2 linked regions of the Cupriavidus necator genome follow. The protein of the gene in region 2 interacts with the protein of the main gene of each other region in a pairwise test. Links are inferred from orthologs where the notes say so. Each region holds a gene or a part of one and is shown on either strand. Other genes may lie near its edges. The genes, in order: I6H87_RS15425 and I6H87_RS19695.

The links.
Region 1: the proteins of I6H87_RS19695 (region 2) and I6H87_RS15425 interact in binary tests that used the Escherichia coli proteins (3 or more experiments, as listed by UniProt). The link is inferred for Cupriavidus necator from one-to-one orthologs.

What each region holds. Positions count from the first base shown.
Region 1 is NZ_CP066018.1:3,289,018-3,292,271, forward strand. What follows is about bases 75-3,024. They hold I6H87_RS15425 (bifunctional alpha/beta hydrolase/class I SAM-dependent methyltransferase), read left to right. Parts: upstream 75-639; coding sequence 640-2,409; downstream 2,410-3,024. Other genes in these bases: I6H87_RS15420 (CDP-alcohol phosphatidyltransferase family protein), read left to right, coding at 75-635; I6H87_RS15430 (phosphatase PAP2/dual specificity phosphatase family protein), read left to right, coding at 2,406-3,024. In the rest of the region: more of I6H87_RS15420, read left to right, coding at 9-74; more of I6H87_RS15430, read left to right, coding at 3,025-3,254.
Region 2 is NZ_CP066019.1:145,527-149,493, reverse strand. What follows is about bases 204-3,866. They hold I6H87_RS19695 (AAA family ATPase), read right to left. Parts: upstream 3,467-3,866; coding sequence 404-3,466; downstream 204-403. Other genes in these bases: I6H87_RS19690 (exonuclease SbcCD subunit D), read right to left, coding at 3,463-3,866; I6H87_RS19700 (hypothetical protein), read left to right, coding at 204-385. Outside these bases: more of I6H87_RS19700, read left to right, coding at 128-203; more of I6H87_RS19690, read right to left, coding at 3,867-3,967. UniProt on the Escherichia coli protein: SbcCD cleaves DNA hairpin structures. These structures can inhibit DNA replication and are intermediates in certain DNA recombination reactions. The complex acts as a 3'->5' double strand exonuclease that can open hairpins.

The sequences.
Region 1 (3,254 bases), on a different replicon or contig from region 2:
CCGGTGCGATGACCCTCTATGAACTGAAGCCCAGGTTCCAGGCCCGGTTGCGCCCCATGGTGCAGGACCTGGCGCAGCGCGGCGTGACTGCCAACCAGGTGACGCTGGCCGCCGCGGCCGGCTCCCTGGCGGTGGGGGTGCTGGCCACGCTGGGCATGCTGGTGGCCGAGACCCCGGCGCTGTTCCTGCTGTTCCCTCTATGGTTGTTCCTGCGCATGGCGCTCAACGCCGTCGACGGCATGCTGGCGCGCGAGCACGGCCAGCAGAGCGTGCTGGGTGTCTACCTGAACGAGCTTGGCGACATTGCCTCGGACCTGGCGCTGATCCTGCCGCTGGCCGCGCTGCCGGACTTCAGCCTGGGCCAGGTCGGCACCTTCGCGCTGCTGGCGGTGATCGTCGAGGCCACCGGGCTGATCGGCCCGCTGGCCGGGGCCAGCCGGCGCTACGACGGCCCGCTGGGCAAGAGCGACCGCGCCTTCGCGGTCGGCGCGATCGCGCTGTGGGCAGGTGTTGGCCTGGGCTTTGGCGCGGCCGCCAGCTGGCTGTGGCTGGTGCTGTCGCTGCTGTCGCTGTTTACGATTGCCAACCGGGTGCGCCGCGGTGTCGCCGAGGCCCAGTCCCGCACAGCGGAGTAGCGAGATGGACCGACCGTCGACGCGCCAGCCGCAAGAGCGGCAATTCGAGACCCACGACCGCCAGACGCTGTTCTATCGGCACTGGCCGGCGGTGGAGGGCCCGGCGCGCGGCGCCGTGGTGTTGTTCCATCGCGGCCATGAGCATTCCGGCCGGGTCGCCCACCTGGCCGACGAACTGAACCTGCCCGGCTACGAGATCTTTGCCTGGGATGCGCGCGGCCACGGCCGTTCGCCCGGCGAGCGCGGCTACAGCCCCAGCCTGGCGGACTCGGTGCGCGATATCCAGACCTTCACCACCCATATCGCCGAGGTCCACGGCATCCCGCTGGAACGCACCGCGGTGATCGCGCAGAGCGTGGGCGCGGTGCTGGCCGCCACCTGGGTGCACGACTACGCGCCGCCGATCCGCGCGCTGGTGCTGGCCTCGCCCGCGTTCAAGGTCAAGCTCTACGTGCCCTTTGCGCGGCCGGGGCTGAAGCTGATGCAGCGCCTGCGCGGCAAGTTTTTCGTCAACAGCTACGTCAAGGCCAAGTTCCTCACGCACGATCCCGAGCGCATCGCCAGCTACGACAGCGATCCGCTGATCACGCGCCCGATCGCGGTCAATATCCTGCTGGACCTGTACGACACGGCGGAGCGCATCGTCGCCGATGCCGCGGCGATCACGGTGCCGACGCAGCTGCTGATCTCCGGCGCCGACTGGGTCGTGCATCGCGGGCCGCAGGACCGCTTCTATGAGCGCCTGGGTGCGCGCACCAAGGAGCGCATCGTGCTGGACGGCTTCTATCACGACACGCTCGGTGAGCGCGACCGCAAGCTGGCGGTCGATGCCGCGCGCCGCTTTATCCTGCGCGAATTCGACATGCCGTCGGCGCCGCGCTCGCTGCTCGATGCCGACCAGATCGGCCCGTTCCGCGAGGAATCCGACCGCCTGGCGTCGGCGCCTGTCGGGCTGGCCGCCTGGTACTGGCGCGCGGCGCGGGCCAACCTGAAGCTGGGCGGAATACTGTCGGACGGGGTGCGGCTGGGCCATGAGACCGGCTTCGACTCGGGCTCGACGCTCGACTATGTTTACCGCAACGCCCCCTCGGGCCGCGGCAAGCTGGGCCGGCTGGCCGACCAGCAGTACCTGGACGCGATCGGCTGGCGCGGCATCCGCCAGCGCAAGGTCCACGCCGAGGCCCTGATCGCCGAGGCCGTGCGGCGGCTGCGCGCGGGCGGCATGCCGGTGCGGATCGTCGACATCGCCGCCGGGCACGGGCGCTATGTGCTTGAGGCGCTGGGCGCGCTGGATGGCGGCGCCGCGGCGGTCGAGTCGATCCTGCTGCGCGACTACAGCCCGCTGAACGTCGAGCAGGGCCGCGCCCTGATCGCCGCCAAGGACCTCGCGGACGTGGCCCGCTTCGAGCAGGGCGATGCCTTCGACGGCGACAGCCTGGCGGCGCTGGCACCGGCGCCGACACTGGCGGTGGTTTCCGGCCTGTACGAACTGTTTCCCGACAACGCGATGGTGCGGCGCTCGCTCGAGGGCCTGGCGCGCGCGGTGCCGCCCGGCGGCTATCTGGTCTACACCGGCCAGCCCTGGCATCCGCAGCTGGAATTCATCGCGCGCGCGCTCACCAGCCACCGCGCCGGCGCCGCCTGGGTGATGCGCCGCCGCTCGCAGGCCGAGATGGACGAACTGGTGCGGGCCGCTGGCTTTGACAAGGTGACCCAGCGTATCGACCCGTGGGGCATCTTCACCGTCAGCCTGGCGCGCAGGCGCGGCGCATGAGCACGGTGCCGACGGAGGTTGGCGCCGGGGCGCATTCGCAGCTGCCTGCAGGCAACCGGCCCTGGGGGCTGGCCTGCCTGCTGCTGGCGCTGGCCGGCGCGTTCTTTTTCTCCAGCTACGGCTTTGCCAACTGGCTGGCGAGCCAGCGCGCCAACGTTCCGGCGGTCTATTTCGAATGGGAGCAGGGGATCCCGTTCCTGCCGTGGACCATCGTGCCGTACTGGTCGATCGACCTGCTGTACGGCATCTCCTTCTTCCTGTGGCGCACGCGCGCGGCGCTGCTCACGCACGTCAGGCGGTTGGTACTGGCGCAGCTGGTGTCGGTGGCGTGCTTTATCGCCTTCCCGCTGCGCTTCAGCTTTGCCCGGCCCGAGGCCGACGGCCTGCCGGGCCAGCTGTTCACGCTGCTGGGCGGTTTCGACCTGCCGTTCAACCAGGCGCCGTCGCTGCATATCAGCCTGCTGGTGATCCTGTGGGTCGCCTTTGCGGCGCACCTGCGCGGCGGCTGGCGCTGGCTGCTGCACGGCTGGTTTGCGCTGATCGGGGTCTCGGTGCTGACCACCTGGCAGCACCACCTGATCGATGTGCCCACCGGCGCGCTGGTGGGCTGGCTGTGCGTTTACCTGTTCCCGATGCAACGGCCCGCTGCAGGCGCGCCGGATGCGCGCACGCGCCAGCTGTCGCGCCGCTACACCGTGGGCGCGCTGGTGGGGTTGCTGTGCGCGGTGCTGGCGGTGGGTGCGTCGGTGACGCTGGCGTTGCTGCTGTTGTGGGCCGCGCTGGCGCTGGCCTGCGTCGCCCGGATCTACGCGCTGGCCGCGCCGGCGTGGTTCCAGAAGGACGGC
Region 2 (3,967 bases):
TCGCACTCGATATGGCCCGGGGGTCGCACGGGCTATTGTGGAATCAGGCAAGGCAACACCCGCACAGCAGCCACCGGACCACCCGGCTGAGCAGGGCAGCCTGGCAACAAAGAACGAGGAGCCCGTCATGGCCACCGTCCATGTCCCGTTTTCATCCACGCCCCATGCAGTGGCGCTTGCGCGCATCCTGCATGTCACGCAGCAGGCGTGGGGACTGAAACCCAGCAAGGATCAACTGCAATCGCCCGCGCCTGCCCCGGCTGGCGCCAACATGCCATCCCGCCCGCACCCGCTGTCGCGCCGCGTGCGCCTGGCCCGGGCAGCCGCCCGCGCATTTGAAGCGCAAGTGATGGCGATTCGTTGCCGCCAGGTATTCGTCGGCTGACGGGGAAACCCCGCCGCATTACGCGAGGGTCGCCACGCCCGTCAACAGTACCCGGCTGCCGCCAACCCCAGGGCGCACCTCCAACCGCACGTCGATGCGCTCACGCAATTCGGTGACGTGCGAAATGATCCCCACCAGCCGCCCTGCCTGCTGCAGGTCCAGCAGCGTACGGATGGCAAAGTCCAGGCTCTCGGGATCGAGCGTGCCAAAGCCTTCGTCGACAAACAGCGTATCGAGCTGGATGCCGCCGGCGCGCGACTGCACCACGTCGGCCAGCCCCAGCGCCAGCGACAACGACGCGAGGAAGCCCTCGCCACCTGACAGCGTATTGGCCGGACGCGCCGCGCCGGTATCGTGGTCGAACACTTCGATATCCAGTCCGCCCGCACTGCGCTGGTCTGCCTGCTCGCGCACGCGCTGCAGCACATAGCGGCCGCGGCTCATCGCCAGCAAACGCGCCGAAGCGGCTTCCAGCACCTCATCGAGCAGTGTGGCCAGCACGAAGCGCTGGAAGGTCATGCGGCGCGGGTTGTTGCCGTTGGCGACTTCGGCCAGCCGGCCCAGCACCGCGTAGCGTGCCTCGATGTCGCGCCCCTGCGCGTCCAGCTGCTGCAGGCGCAGCTGGCACTGCAGCAGCGTGTCGCGCGAACGGCCGCGCTCGGCCTGTTGCCGGACCAGGGCTTCCACCGCGGCGGCCGACGCATCGCGCGCTGCGCGCAGGCCGTCCAGATCCGGTGCGTCCAGCGCTTGCGCGGCGGCCTCGGCGCGTTCGCGCCAGTCGGCGGCTGTGGCCAGCTGGGTATCGAACGCGCGCAGCGTCGCGTCGAGCGCCTGCATGGCATCGTCGCCAAGACAGGCGGCCGCGTGGGCCGGCACATCGGCAAAGCCTTGCTGCGCGAGCGCCTGTGCAAGCACGGATTCGGCCTCGGCCAGGCGGTTAGACGCCTGGGCCTGTGCCTGCTGTGCCGAGACCAGTCCAGCCTGTGCCCCGGCTGCGTCCGCCGCAGCCTGGCGCTCGGCCGCCTGCGCAGCGACCAGCGCCTGTTCCAGCGCGGCGAGCATAGCCTGCGCCTGCCGCAGGGCCTCGCCCAGCGCCACGGGGTCGCGTGAATCCTCGGGAACCTGCGCACTGTTGGCCTGCCATTCGCCACGGCAGTGGGCCAGCGCCTGGGCAGCGGCCTCGGCGCCGGCCGTGGCATCGCGGCTGGCGGCGTCCGCCGCTGCGAGCGCCGTGCGGCAGCTGACGATGGCGGCTTCGCGTTGCGCAAGGCTTGCCGCCGCTTGCCGGCCTTCGGCCAGTGCCGCTTCCAGTCCCGTGATCTCGGCTTTCAGCTTGCGGGCGGACTCGTCGCCGACCTCGCCCAGCGCCTGCGCCAGTTCGTCCAGCCGCTCGCGCGCCTGGGCAATGGCAGCTTGTGCCGCCTGGTGCTGGCCGGTGCAGCGCACCGCATGGGATTCAGCCTCGAGCGCGGCGTGGCGGGCCTGCTCCAGCGCCTGGTCCGACAGCGGCGCCGCCACGTGCTGCGCCGGTGCCGGGTGCGCGGTGCTGCCGCAGACCGGGCAGGCATCGCCCGCTGCCAGGCTTGCGGCCAGCCGCGCGGCCTGCCCGGCGCGCCAGGCGGCTTCCGCTTCGGCCAGCGCGGCGCGGCACTGCTCGCGCTGGCGCAGGGCTTGCTGTTCGGCAGCGGCGGCATTGGCCGCCTGTGCGTTCGCGGCATCCAGTGCCCGGACAGCTTGCTGATGACGGTCAAGCTGCCGCGCGCGTTCCTGCAACGCGGCCAGCTGCAACGCCGTGGCCTGTGCCTGCGCGGCAGCAAGCTGGCCTTGCGCCAGCGCGGACTCCGCGCCAACGGCATCGGCTTGCCGCGTGGCAAGCTGTGCGGCGGCGCGTTCGCGCGCAGTGGCGGCTGCCACCTGCCTGGCTTCGGCCGCCTGCAGCGCGGCCAGCTGCGCACCCAGCTGCTGCGCGCGCGGCAGCATGTCTGCCAGCTGCGAAACCCGCCTCTGCGCGGACTGGCGCGCTTCAGCGCGTGCCTTTTCGGCCTGCAAGGCGGCAGCCGCCTGCGTGGCCTGTTGCGCGGCGCGCGCCGCCTGCTCGCCAGACTGCGTCAAGGCAACGGCGCTGGCGGCCTGGTCGCGCTGCGCGGCTTGCCACGCCTGCAGTGCCGGCCTGACACGCGCGGCGCGCTGGGCGGCGTGCAGGCGCGCGCGCTCATGCTCCATGGCTGGCTGGCGCGCCAGCAGCGCCGCGTGCGCGGCCTGCGCCTGCTGGCGTTCCCGCAACCGCGCCGCCACCTGCTCGCCGGCACCCAGCGCCGCCTGCGCTGCGGCCAGCGTGGCCCGCGCGCCCTGTTCCTGCCCCTGCAGCGCCTGCAACTCGGCCTGCAAGGCCTCGATTCCCTCTGCCAGCGCCTGCGCCGATTCCACCCCAACCTGGCGCAGCGCTTCGTCGCGCTGGATGGTGATGCGCTCGGCATCGCGGCGGATGACGGCGGCCTCGGCCTTCAGCAGCTCTTCCACGCGCCGGTACAACTCGGTGCGGAACAGGCGCTCCAGAATGGCCTGGCGCGCCTGCGAACTGGCGGTCAGCAATTCACGGAAGCGCCCCTGCGGCAGCACGATCACCTGGCGGAACTGGGCACTGTCGAAACCCAGCAAGTCGCGCACGGCGTCGCTGACCCTGGCGGGCTGGCTGGCCTTGCTGATCCAGTCGTTGCCGTCATGCAGGTCCAGCTGGGCCTTGGCCGGCTCGGTCACCCAGCCCTCGCCGCGCTGCTTGGGCCGCTCCTGTACCGGCGAGCGCACCACGCGCCAGCGCTGCGCGCCCAGGCTGAACTCCAGCGTCACCTCGGTGCGCAGCGCGGGCGCGGCGTTGGCGCTGCGCATGGCCTGCGCACTGCGCTCGCCGCCGGAGGTATCGCCGTACAGCGCAAAGCAGATCGCGTCGAGCAGCGTGGTCTTGCCCGCGCCGGTGGGGCCATGGATCAGTACGAAGGCCTGCTCGCCCAGCCGCGTGAAATCGACCTGCTCGGTCGCGGCAAAGGGACCGAAGGCCTGCAGCGTCAAATGCAGCGGTCTCATGCCGACTCCCTGTCCGCGGCGGCGATCCCGGTCAGCACCTGGTCGAGCACGGCACGCTGGTCCGGTTCCAGCTCGGCATCCGCCACTTCGCGGAAGAAGTTGGCAAAGAGTTCGCCGGTACCCAGTTGCCGCAACTTGCGCCCGGCCTCCGAAGCCGTGCCGGTGCGCGCCAGCACCGTGCGTTCGATCGCGAGCGCATTGGGATAGACCTGCCGCAGCCTGGCCATCGGGTCCAGCAGCGCGCCCGTATCGGTGAGCCGCGCGTGGATGTAGTCATCGCGTTGCGGATCATCGACACCCGCCGCCAGCACCGCGGCCAGTTCGCCTTCGACCACGCGCACATCGCGCAGCGCCTGCAGCGGCACCGGCGTGATGGCGACCGCGCCGTCCGCGCCCAGTTCGATGCGCGACACCGACTTGTCGTGCGCGCACTCTGACAGCGAATACTTCAGCAGCGAGCCCGCATAGTGAACGCGCCCGCCGCCCAGCGTCTGGGGCCGG